One region of the Ciceribacter azotifigens genome, then DNA from elsewhere that is predicted to be linked to it. Evidence: riboswitches for the same ligand, from Rfam matches in the RefSeq annotation. Region 1 holds a riboswitch; the other holds the start of a gene.

Region 1 (4,798 bases):
CCGCCTTGCGGAGAGGGAAACACGGAAGACGGACAGAACGCAGGAACGATGCAGGGTAAGGGAAAAGCTGGAGCGGGTGAAGGGAATCGAACCCTCGTATTCAGCTTGGGAAGCTGCTGCTCTACCATTGAGCTACACCCGCGACAGGGGCACAAATCCAACAGTTCCCCCGGTCTGTCAAGTGTGAAGAGCGGCACGGCGACGCTTTGCATGACACGCACGAAAGCCACCAAGTTTTTACTTTCCCGGAGCAATGTGGCGGCGACTGCCAGACATCCGGATTACCACTATGCCATTGCTCCGTCGCCTTCTCGAATCCAACCGCTTCGAAACGGCCATCACCGCCCTCATCCTGCTGAATGCCGTCACACTGGGACTCGAGACTTCACCCGTCCTGTGGGCTCGCTATGGATCCCTGCTCTACGCGATGGATCACACGCTTCTCGCGTTCTTCGTCCTGGAGATCGTGGCGAGGCTCGTGGTCTATCGCAGTCGCTTCTTTCACGACCCCTGGCGGGTTTTCGATCTTCTCGTGATCGCCGTCTCGATCGTGCCGGCCACGGAAACGGTATCAATCCTGCGCGCGATGCGGGTCTTACGTCTTTTCCGGCTGATATCCGTCGTGCCTTCCATGCGGCGGGTGGTCGGCGGGCTCTTCTCCGCGCTCCCCGGCATGGGCTCGATCTTCCTTCTGCTGGGGCTTGTCTTCTATGTCTCGTCCGTCGCCGCAACCAAGCTATTTGCCGCGGATTTTCCTGAACTTTTCGGCAATATCGGCAAGTCCGCCTTCACGCTTTTCCAGGTCATGACGCTCGAAGGCTGGACCGGCGACGTCGTGCGACCGGTCATGACGCTTCACCCGCTCGCCTGGGTCTTCTTCATTCCGTTCATCGTCGCGACGTCGTTCACGGTGCTCAATCTCTTCATCGGGATCATCGTCTCGTCCATGCAGGCTGAGCATGAGATTCCGAGCGCAGGCGACCAGGAAGACCTCAAGGACAACCAGGACCTCATCCTTGCGGAGTTGAGAGAACTGCGCAGCGAAGTCGCGGCTTTGCGGCGCGCGTCAGCCAGTCCGGAAATGCTTGGACAGCTTTAGCCCCTGCGCCTGGTAGCTGGAGCCGAGACCGGTGCCGTAAAGGCCTGCCGGACGCTCCTGCATGTGTTCGTAGACCAACCGTCCGATCACCTGCCCGTGTTCGAGGATGAATGGCACCTCGTGGCTGCGGACCTCGAGGACGGCGCGGCTGCCGGCGCCACCGGCACTCGCATGACCGAAACCGGGATCGAAGAAGCCCGCATAGTGCACGCGGAATTCGCCGACCAGCGGATCGTAGGGCGTCATCTCTGCTGCGAAGAGCGGGGGTACGTGGACGGCTTCCCGCGAAACGAGGATGTAGAACTCGTCCGGATCGAGGATCAGTTCGTCGCGTCCGCGGCTGTAGAGCGGTTCCCAGAAATCGAGCACGTCATGGGCCGCCTTGCGGTCGACGTCGATCACGGAGGTATGGTGTTTGCCACGATAACCGATCAGACCGTCCGGGCCGCTGCCCTTGAGATCGATCGACAGCGCAATGCCACCGCCCGAGACGTTCGGCACTTCGCTCGCGACGAGCGTCTCCGCCTGATGCAGATCGAGCAGCTCGGTGTCGCTCAGCAAGGAATGGCCAACGCGGAACCTGATCTGCGACAGGCGTGATCCACGCCGCACGATAACCGGAAACGTCCGTGGGCTGATTTCGAGATAGAGAGGTCCACGGTAGCCGGCTGGGATCTTGTCGAACTCCTGGGCGTGGTCGACCATCACGCGAGTGAAGATGTCGAGCCGTCCGGTCGAGCTCTTCGGGTTGGCCGAGGCCGACATGTCCTGCGGCAGGTCGAGGCTCTCCATCAGTGGTACGATGTAGACGCAGCCGGTTTCCAGAACGGCCCCGTCTTCGAGATCGATCTCGTGCAACGTCAGGCGTTCGAGCTTGTCTGCAACCTTGTGCTCCCGACCGGGCATGAAGCTCGCGCGGACGCGCATCGCCTTCGAACCGAGGCGCAGGTCCAGGCTTGCCGGCTGCACCTGGTCGGCGTCGAGGGGGGCCTCGCTTTTCAGCCGGCCTTCACCGAACAGCGCGTCAATGGCGCGATCCGCCAGGATACCCGTGGTCCTTGTCATCTTGTCCCATCCCGTTTGGCCCGACAAAACCAAAGTCGAGGAATTGACGCAAGCCCGGGATCGGCGTAAGGCAAGCTTATCCCGTGGTGATTTGGCCGGTCGGCTTGCAGCCACGTTAAACAAATGGCTAAAGAGACCGGGTGCTTGAAACCGGTCCGAAATCGCGACCGGTTTTTTTGTGTTTGAAAGGCTGAGTGGCATGAGCAAGAACTGGCGTCCCGCAACGCGATTGGTCCATGGCGGCACCCTTCGCTCTCAGTACGGCGAGACTTCGGAAGCGATCTTCATGACGCAGGGTTTCGTCTACGAGACCTCCGAGGCGGCGGAAGCCCGCTTCAAGGGTGAGGACGACGGTTTCATCTACGCCCGCTACGGCAGCCCGACGAACGACATGTTCGAGAAACGCATGTGCCTGCTGGAAGGGGCGGAGGAGGCTCGTGCCACCGCATCCGGCATGGCTGCCGTCGCTGCCGCCATCCTTTGCCAGCTGAGAGCCGGCGATCACATCGTCGCGGCCCGTGCACTTTTCGGCTCCTGCCGCTGGGTCGTCGAGACGCTCGCCCCGAAATACGGCATCGAGTGTACGCTGGTCGACGGGCGCCATCTGGAAAACTGGGAAAAGGCGATCCGTCCGAACACCAGGGTGATGTTTCTTGAAAGCCCGACGAACCCGACGCTGGAAGTGATCGACATCGCCGGCGTTGCCAGGCTCGCCAATCAGGTCGGCGCCAAGCTGGTGGTCGACAACGTCTTCGCCACTCCCCTCTTCCAGAAGCCGCTCGAACTCGGCGCGCACGTCGTCGTCTATTCCGCGACCAAGCATATCGACGGCCAGGGCCGTTGTCTCGGCGGCGTCGTGCTCTCGAGCAAGGAGTGGATCGACGAGGAATTCCAGGACTACTTCCGTCATACCGGGCCGGCGATGTCGCCGTTCAACGCCTGGACTCTTCTGAAGGCTGTCGAGACGCTGCCGCTGCGTGTGCGCCAGCAGACGCAGAGCGCCGCGAAAATCGCCGACTTCCTTGCCGAGCAGGGACAGGTCGCGCGCGTCGTCTATCCCGGTCGCGCCGACCACCCGCAGGCAGACATCATTGCCAAGCAGATGTCGGGCGGCTCGACGCTGGTAGCCCTCGAACTGAAGGGCGGCAAGGCCGCCGCCTTCGCCCTGCAGAATGCACTGAAGATCGTCGAGATCTCGAACAATCTCGGTGACTCGAAGAGCCTGATTACCCATCCGGCAACGACCACGCACAAGAACCTGACTGACGAAGCCCGCGCCGAACTCGGCATCTCGGGCGGCACCCTGCGGCTCTCCTGCGGCATCGAGGACACCGACGACCTGCTGGAAGACTTCGCACAGGCACTCCGCAAGGTTCCGGCCTGAGCCACAGCCCCTGTTGTCCGGCGCCCCTGCGAGCGCCGGGCAAGCCCGTCAGCGGACCGAGCGGCAAAAGCCACTGGTCGCGCCGTTAGGAGCAATTTTACGAAGTCACGGCACTTTGCGTGCTCGCGCGCCCGCATTCCTTGACCGATGCGGCGAGCTGATAGATATGGTTAGCGAGACATAAAGAAGGTCAACCCTATGTATCGAGCCCTGACGCGGGACATCGAAGTCAGTGTCGAGCCTTACTATCTGGAGGAGCAATCCGATCCGGACGACGGACGATATGTCTGGGGATATCGGGTGGCGATCACCAATCACTCGGACAGGTCGGTTCGACTGGTAAACCGCTATTGGCACATTACCGACCAGAACGGTCAGGTCGATGAGGTCACCGGCCCGGGCGTCGTCGGCGAGCAGCCGCAGCTGAGGCCCGGCGACACCTACGAATATTCCTCGGGCTGCCCTCTGGACACACCCTCAGGCGTCATGTTCGGTCATTACCAGATGGAGACCGATGAAGGCGACCTCTTCGAGGTGGCGATCCCGGCCTTCTCGCTCGACGCGCCGGGCATGCTGCGAGTCCTCAACTGAGACCCGATTGGATCCAGCACCTGACCGCAATCAGAAACGGCGCCACCCGCCTGGACGGTGCCGTCATCAATTTCAGCCTTCACGAACCTCGGCCGCTTCATAGCGGTAGGTGATCGAGCAGAATTCACAGGTGACGGTGATGGCGCCGTCTTCCTGGCTTTGCTCGATCTCCTCGTCGGAAAAGCTCTTCAAGACGCCCTTCACCTTCTCCCGCGAGCAGCTGCACCGATCGAAGACCGGCTGCGGCTGGTAGACCCGCACACCCCGCTCGTGAAAGAGGCGGAACAGGAGACGCTCTATGCCGATCTGCGGATCGGTCAGTTCGTCGGCGTCGACGGTGTCGACGAGCACCTGCGCTTCCGACCAGGCATCGTCCTCCGAAAAGACATACTCGCCGTCGTCTCCGTCGCCTCCATGCAGGTCCGGCTGGCGCATCCGCTCCGGCGCCTCGGGCAGGAACTGGGCAATCAGCCCTCCGGCCCGCCAGCCGCGGCGCGGATGGCCGTCCTCGTCGCGATCGAAGAACTCGGCGACGCCGAGGCGCACCCGTGTCGGAATCTGTTCCGACTGACGGAAGTAGACCCCGGCGATCTCCTCAAGCGACGTACCGTCGAGGGGCACGATCCCCTGATAAGGCTGCATGAAGCTTCCCTGGTCGA
Region 2 (4,798 bases), on a different contig from region 1:
CATGCCCGATGGGACCGCCGGCTCGAAAAGGACGAGCAGATGCTGCTTGCATTCGCCAATCTGCTGCTGCGTCGCCCGAAATGGATCGTCTTCAACGATGTCCTTGAAGGCTTAGAGCCCGAAACCGTCGAGCGGCTGTCGTCGATAATGAGCGAATTGCAGGAAGCCACACTTATCTATATCGGCAGAGCCGGCGCCTTCTATGACACCATGTCTCCAAGACTGCTGCATCTGGAAGCGCTCCCGCAGACACCTCCCGCTCTCTAATCTTCAGCCTTCGAGTTCTTCGCGCAGCATCTCCAGTTCGAGCCACTCCTCCTCCATTCGCGTGAGGTCGCCTCGCAGCTTTTCAACCTCGATTGCGAGTCGGTTGAACGTTGCCGCATCCCGCGAGAACAGGCCGGGATCCGCCATCTTCGCTTCGCGAACGGCAATCTCTCCTTCGGCCTTTGCGATCTCCTTCGGCAGGTTCTCCAGCGCGAATTTCTGCTTGTACGAGAGCTTGGCTTTATTCTTGGGGGCTGTCTCCTCGGATGACTTTGTGTCGCCTTCCTGTACTTTCCCCTTGTCTGTCCTTGCAGCACGGCGACGCTCCTCCTCGGCGCCTTTTCTTTGCGCCAGCATATCGGAGTAGCCGCCAGCAAACTCGATCCAGCGACCGTCCGGCTGTTCTGGGTCGGCCGGTGCAATCGTCGAGGTGACGGTGCGATCGAGGAAGTCACGATCGTGGCTGACGAGGATAACCGTACCGGAATAGCCGGCGACGATCTCCTGCAACAGATCAAGCGTCTCAATATCGAGGTCGTTCGTCGGCTCGTCGAGGATCAGCAGATTTGACGGCCTTGCCATGATACGCGCCAGCATCAACCGCGCCCGCTCGCCGCCTGACAGGTTTCGGATCGGCGTGCGCGCCTGTTCAGGCTGGAACAGAAAATCTTTCATGTAACCGGTCACGTGCCGCTGCTCGCCGTTGACGAGAAGATTCTCACCCCGACCGTCGGTCAGATAGTGAGCGAGCGTGTCGTCGGGATTGAGATCCTCTCGCTTCTGGTCAAGCACCGCAATTTCGAGGTTGGTCCCGAGCTTCACGGTTCCACTGTCGGGCTTCAGCTGGCCTGTCAGGATCTTCAGGAGCGTCGTCTTGCCGGCACCGTTCGGGCCAACGAGACCGATGCAATCACCGCGGTGAACGCGGATCGAGAACGGGGCCACGATAGTGCGTTCACCATACGTCTTGGTGATCCGTTCCGCCTCTATGACCAGCTTTCCGGATTCGCGCGCGTCGGCGAGGTTTGCCTGCACTGTCCCCTGCGGTCCTCTGTGTCCACGATAATCCGCGCGCATCGCCTGCAATTGGCCGAGACGACGCATATTGCGTTTACGCCGCGCCGTAACACCGTAGCGGAGCCAATGCTCTTCTCTCTCGATCGCCTTGCCGAGCTTATGCTGTTCGATCTCCTCTTCTTCGAGGACCTTGTCGCGCCATTCCTCGAAGTCACCGAAGCCACGGTTGAGACGACGCGCGGTGCCGCGGTCGAGCCAGACCGTCGCAGTCGAGACCTTTTCGAGAAAGCGGCGGTCGTGCGAGATCAGAACGAGGGCACTGCGGCTCTTTTGAAGCTCGCCTTCGAGCCACTCGATGGTCGGCAGGTCGAGGTGGTTGGTCGGCTCGTCGAGCAGCAGAATATCCGGTTCGGGTGCCAGAACACGCGCCAGTGCCGCCCTGCGGGCCTCCCCACCCGAAAGGCTTCTGGGATCCTCCTGCCCGCTGAGACCGAGGTGTTCCAGAAGATAGGCGACCCGGTAGGGATCGTCTCCCGGCCCCAGTCCGGCTTCGGCGTAGGCCTGGACAGTTTCGTATCCGTCGAAATCGGGCGCCTGCTCGAGATAACGGACGGTCGCGCTCGGATGCCGGAAAATCTCACCGGACTGAGGCTCCACGAGTCCGGCGGCGATTTTCAGCAACGTCGATTTTCCCGAACCGTTGCGACCGACAAGGCAGATGCGGTCACCCGGCTCTACCTGCAGGTTAGCTCCGGAAAGCAGCGGCGTGCCGCCGAAAGACAGGAAGATATTGTCGAGTTTGAGGATCGGCGGCGCCAACGGTTCATGCTCCAGTCAAATCAAAGGGACGTGCGAGAAGCATTGCTTCCCCGCCGTCGAGCGACAAGGTAATCGCTCCCTCGGCAACGTTCGAGATGGTGCGCGTCGATCCCAGCGGCAAGGAGAAGTCCTGGAGCGGATACCGCGCGTTCTCGATCGACAGCCCGGCAAGGGGCGACAGCCCGATAACGGAAAACAACGAACCGGGCGGCAGATCCACCGTCACCCTTCCGGGAAGCAGAGGATAGGCCTCCTCCTCGCCCGAGGTCAGGAGCGTTTCGTATCCTTCCTTGGCGAGTTGCAATGCCTGCAAGAGGTGCATGAGGGCGTGATCCGAACGTTCGCCTCCGAGCGCACCTGCAAGAACCAGCCGGCCAGCGCCACGCCGGATCGCCTCACCTATGGCGATCGCGCCGTCGGTTTCTGCCTTTTGAGCCGGATATGGGAGCCGGTCGACGTCCGGCCAGGCCTCTCCGAGGGCCTCCGACGAAGAATCGAAATCACCAACCCAGAGCTCCGGGACAATGCCAAGCATCGACGCATGGCGCATTCCACCGTCGGCCGCAATAAAGCGCCCGCCGGAGACGGCTGACGTCAGTCGTTCGGTCAGTACCAAGTGTCCTCCGAGGAGGATGGTGAAGGTAGTTTTCCTCATGCGCCCGCCATAGCGCATCTCCTAACGAAAAGGAAAGAATATCGGTGGCCCCACCGGCTTGGAAGGCAGGCTGCAAAGGCTCGTCCGAGCTGTCGTCACTCCGGATTCTCGTTGACCGAAAAGGCGCGTGAGCGTATTTAACCTCACTCGTGGTGATTTGGCCGGCCGGCTTGCAGCCACGTTAAACAAATCGCTAAAGGGCCGAGGCGAGCTCCAAAGGACTTTCCGAGGACCAATGGCGATCTACAAGGTCGCCGGCAGTTTTGTAGGCGTGGATGTGACTGCGCCGCAAGGAAAGTCGAGTTCGAACATGCCGATCAAGATTCCCGATACGTTGCCTGCCTTTGAGACTCTCGTGCACGAGGGTGTGCGCGTGATGACCGAAACGGTTGCGATCCGCCAGGACATACGCCCCCTGCAGATCGGCCTTCTGAATCTCATGCCGAACAAGATCAAGACCGAGGTGCAGATGGCGCGGCTGGTCGGAGCCTCGCCGCTTCAGGTGGAACTTTCCCTCGTTCGTATCGGCGGGCACAAAGCCAAGAACACGCCCGAGGACCATCTGCTTTCCTTCTACCAGACGTGGGAGGAAGTCAGGGATCGCAAGTTTGACGGCTTCATCATTACCGGCGCGCCGGTAGAGACCTTGCCTTTCGAAGAGGTTACCTACTGGGACGAGTTGCAGCAGATTCTCGACTGGACGACGACAAACGTCCATTCGACGCTGAATGTCTGCTGGGGTGCGATGGCCGCCATCTACCACTTCCACGGCGTGCCGAAGTATCTCCTGAGCGAGAAGGCCTTCGGGATCTACCGCCACCATATCCTGAATCCGTCCTCCGTATATCTGAACGGCTTTTCCGATGATTTTCAGATTCCCGTTTCGCGTTGGACTGAGGTACGCCGGTCCGACATCGAGAAGGTGCCGGGGCTCGAGATCCTGATGGAATCGGACGAGATGGGTATCTGCCTCGTACACGAGAAGACGGCGAACCGCCTCTACATGTTCAACCACGTGGAGTACGACTCGACGTCTTTGGCCGACGAATACAATCGGGACGTGGCAGCCGGTGTGGCGATCAAGGTGCCGCACAACTACTTCCCCGACGACGATCCGGCGAAGAAGCCGTTGAACCGCTGGCGCAGCCATGCGCATCTCTTTTTCGGAAACTGGATCAACGAGATCTACCAGACGACGCCTTATGATCTGAACGCCATCGGCATCGACCGATCGGCCTGATGAAGGCTATGGCCCAGCCCCTTCCCCGGGACCAGTGGCGGGCTGAGGATCACTCAGCGTGAGCTGTTACGGAAATGAACGGCAATTCGAGCGGAGTAACCATGGAACGCGAACTCTTTGGGCAGACGGCGGCGGGCGAGCCGGTCTACAGGGTGACCCTCAAGGGCGGCGGGCTGACGATGAAGGTGATCACCTGGGGTACGGTGATTCAGGACCTGCGCCTTGAAGGACATGGCCATCCACTTGTCCTCGGCTTCGAGACCTTCGACGACTACCCGCTCCACTCCCCCTATTTCGGCGCTACGCCCGGACGATGCGCCAACCGCATCGCCGGGGGACGTTTCAAGCTGGATGGCAGAGAATACCAGCTTGAACGCAACGAAAACGGCGTCGGGCACCTCCACGGCGGTAGCGATGGCATCGCCAGGCGCAACTGGGAAATCATCAACCTAGCTCCTGATCGTGTCGAACTGACAATCGTGGATCCGGACGGTCGTGCCGGCTATCCCGGAAATTGCTCGATCACAGCGATCTATACCCTTCAGGAGCACGGTGTCCTGTCCATCGTGTACACATCGGCGACCGATCGTCCGACGCTCGCCAACGTCTGCCAGCATTCGTATTTCAACCTTGACGGTGGCGAAGACGCTCTCGGCCACGACCTGATGCTCGCCGCCGACGCCTATCTGCCGGTCGATGACCGACTGATCCCGACAGGAGAAATTCGTCCGGTCAACGGCACGCCGTTCGACTTCCGGACAATGTCACCGATGGACCGCCAGTTGGGTGGAGAGCGCGTT

The links. Region 1 has a riboswitch for S-adenosylmethionine ahead of ACM6UT_RS05420 (O-succinylhomoserine sulfhydrylase). Riboswitches for the same ligand answer to the same signal wherever they lie in the genome.
Region 2: it holds a riboswitch for S-adenosylmethionine, as region 1 does, so the genes downstream of both, metA (homoserine O-acetyltransferase MetA) here and ACM6UT_RS05420 (O-succinylhomoserine sulfhydrylase) in region 1, are expected to answer to the same signal.

The regions. Positions count from the first base shown of each region.
Region 1 covers NZ_JBLQTA010000003.1:60,586-65,383, forward strand. The annotation lists gene ACM6UT_RS05400 (MFS transporter) at 1-59, shown strand, start outside; tRNA gene ACM6UT_RS05405 (tRNA-Gly) at 69-142, opposite strand; gene ACM6UT_RS05410 (ion transporter) at 290-1,099, shown strand; gene ACM6UT_RS05415 (2'-deoxycytidine 5'-triphosphate deaminase) at 1,067-2,164, opposite strand; SAM riboswitch at 2,238-2,316, shown strand; gene ACM6UT_RS05420 (O-succinylhomoserine sulfhydrylase) at 2,364-3,548, shown strand; gene apaG (Co2+/Mg2+ efflux protein ApaG) at 3,747-4,139, shown strand; gene ACM6UT_RS05430 (Hsp33 family molecular chaperone) at 4,212-4,798, opposite strand, start outside.
Region 2 covers NZ_JBLQTA010000026.1:517-5,314, reverse strand. The annotation lists gene ACM6UT_RS22235 (ABC transporter ATP-binding protein/permease) at 1-267, shown strand, start outside; gene ACM6UT_RS22230 (ABC-F family ATP-binding cassette domain-containing protein) at 271-2,103, opposite strand; gene ACM6UT_RS22225 (thiamine diphosphokinase) at 2,108-2,758, opposite strand; SAM riboswitch at 2,898-2,975, shown strand; gene metA (homoserine O-acetyltransferase MetA) at 3,069-3,998, shown strand; gene ACM6UT_RS22215 (aldose epimerase family protein) at 4,100-4,798, shown strand, end outside.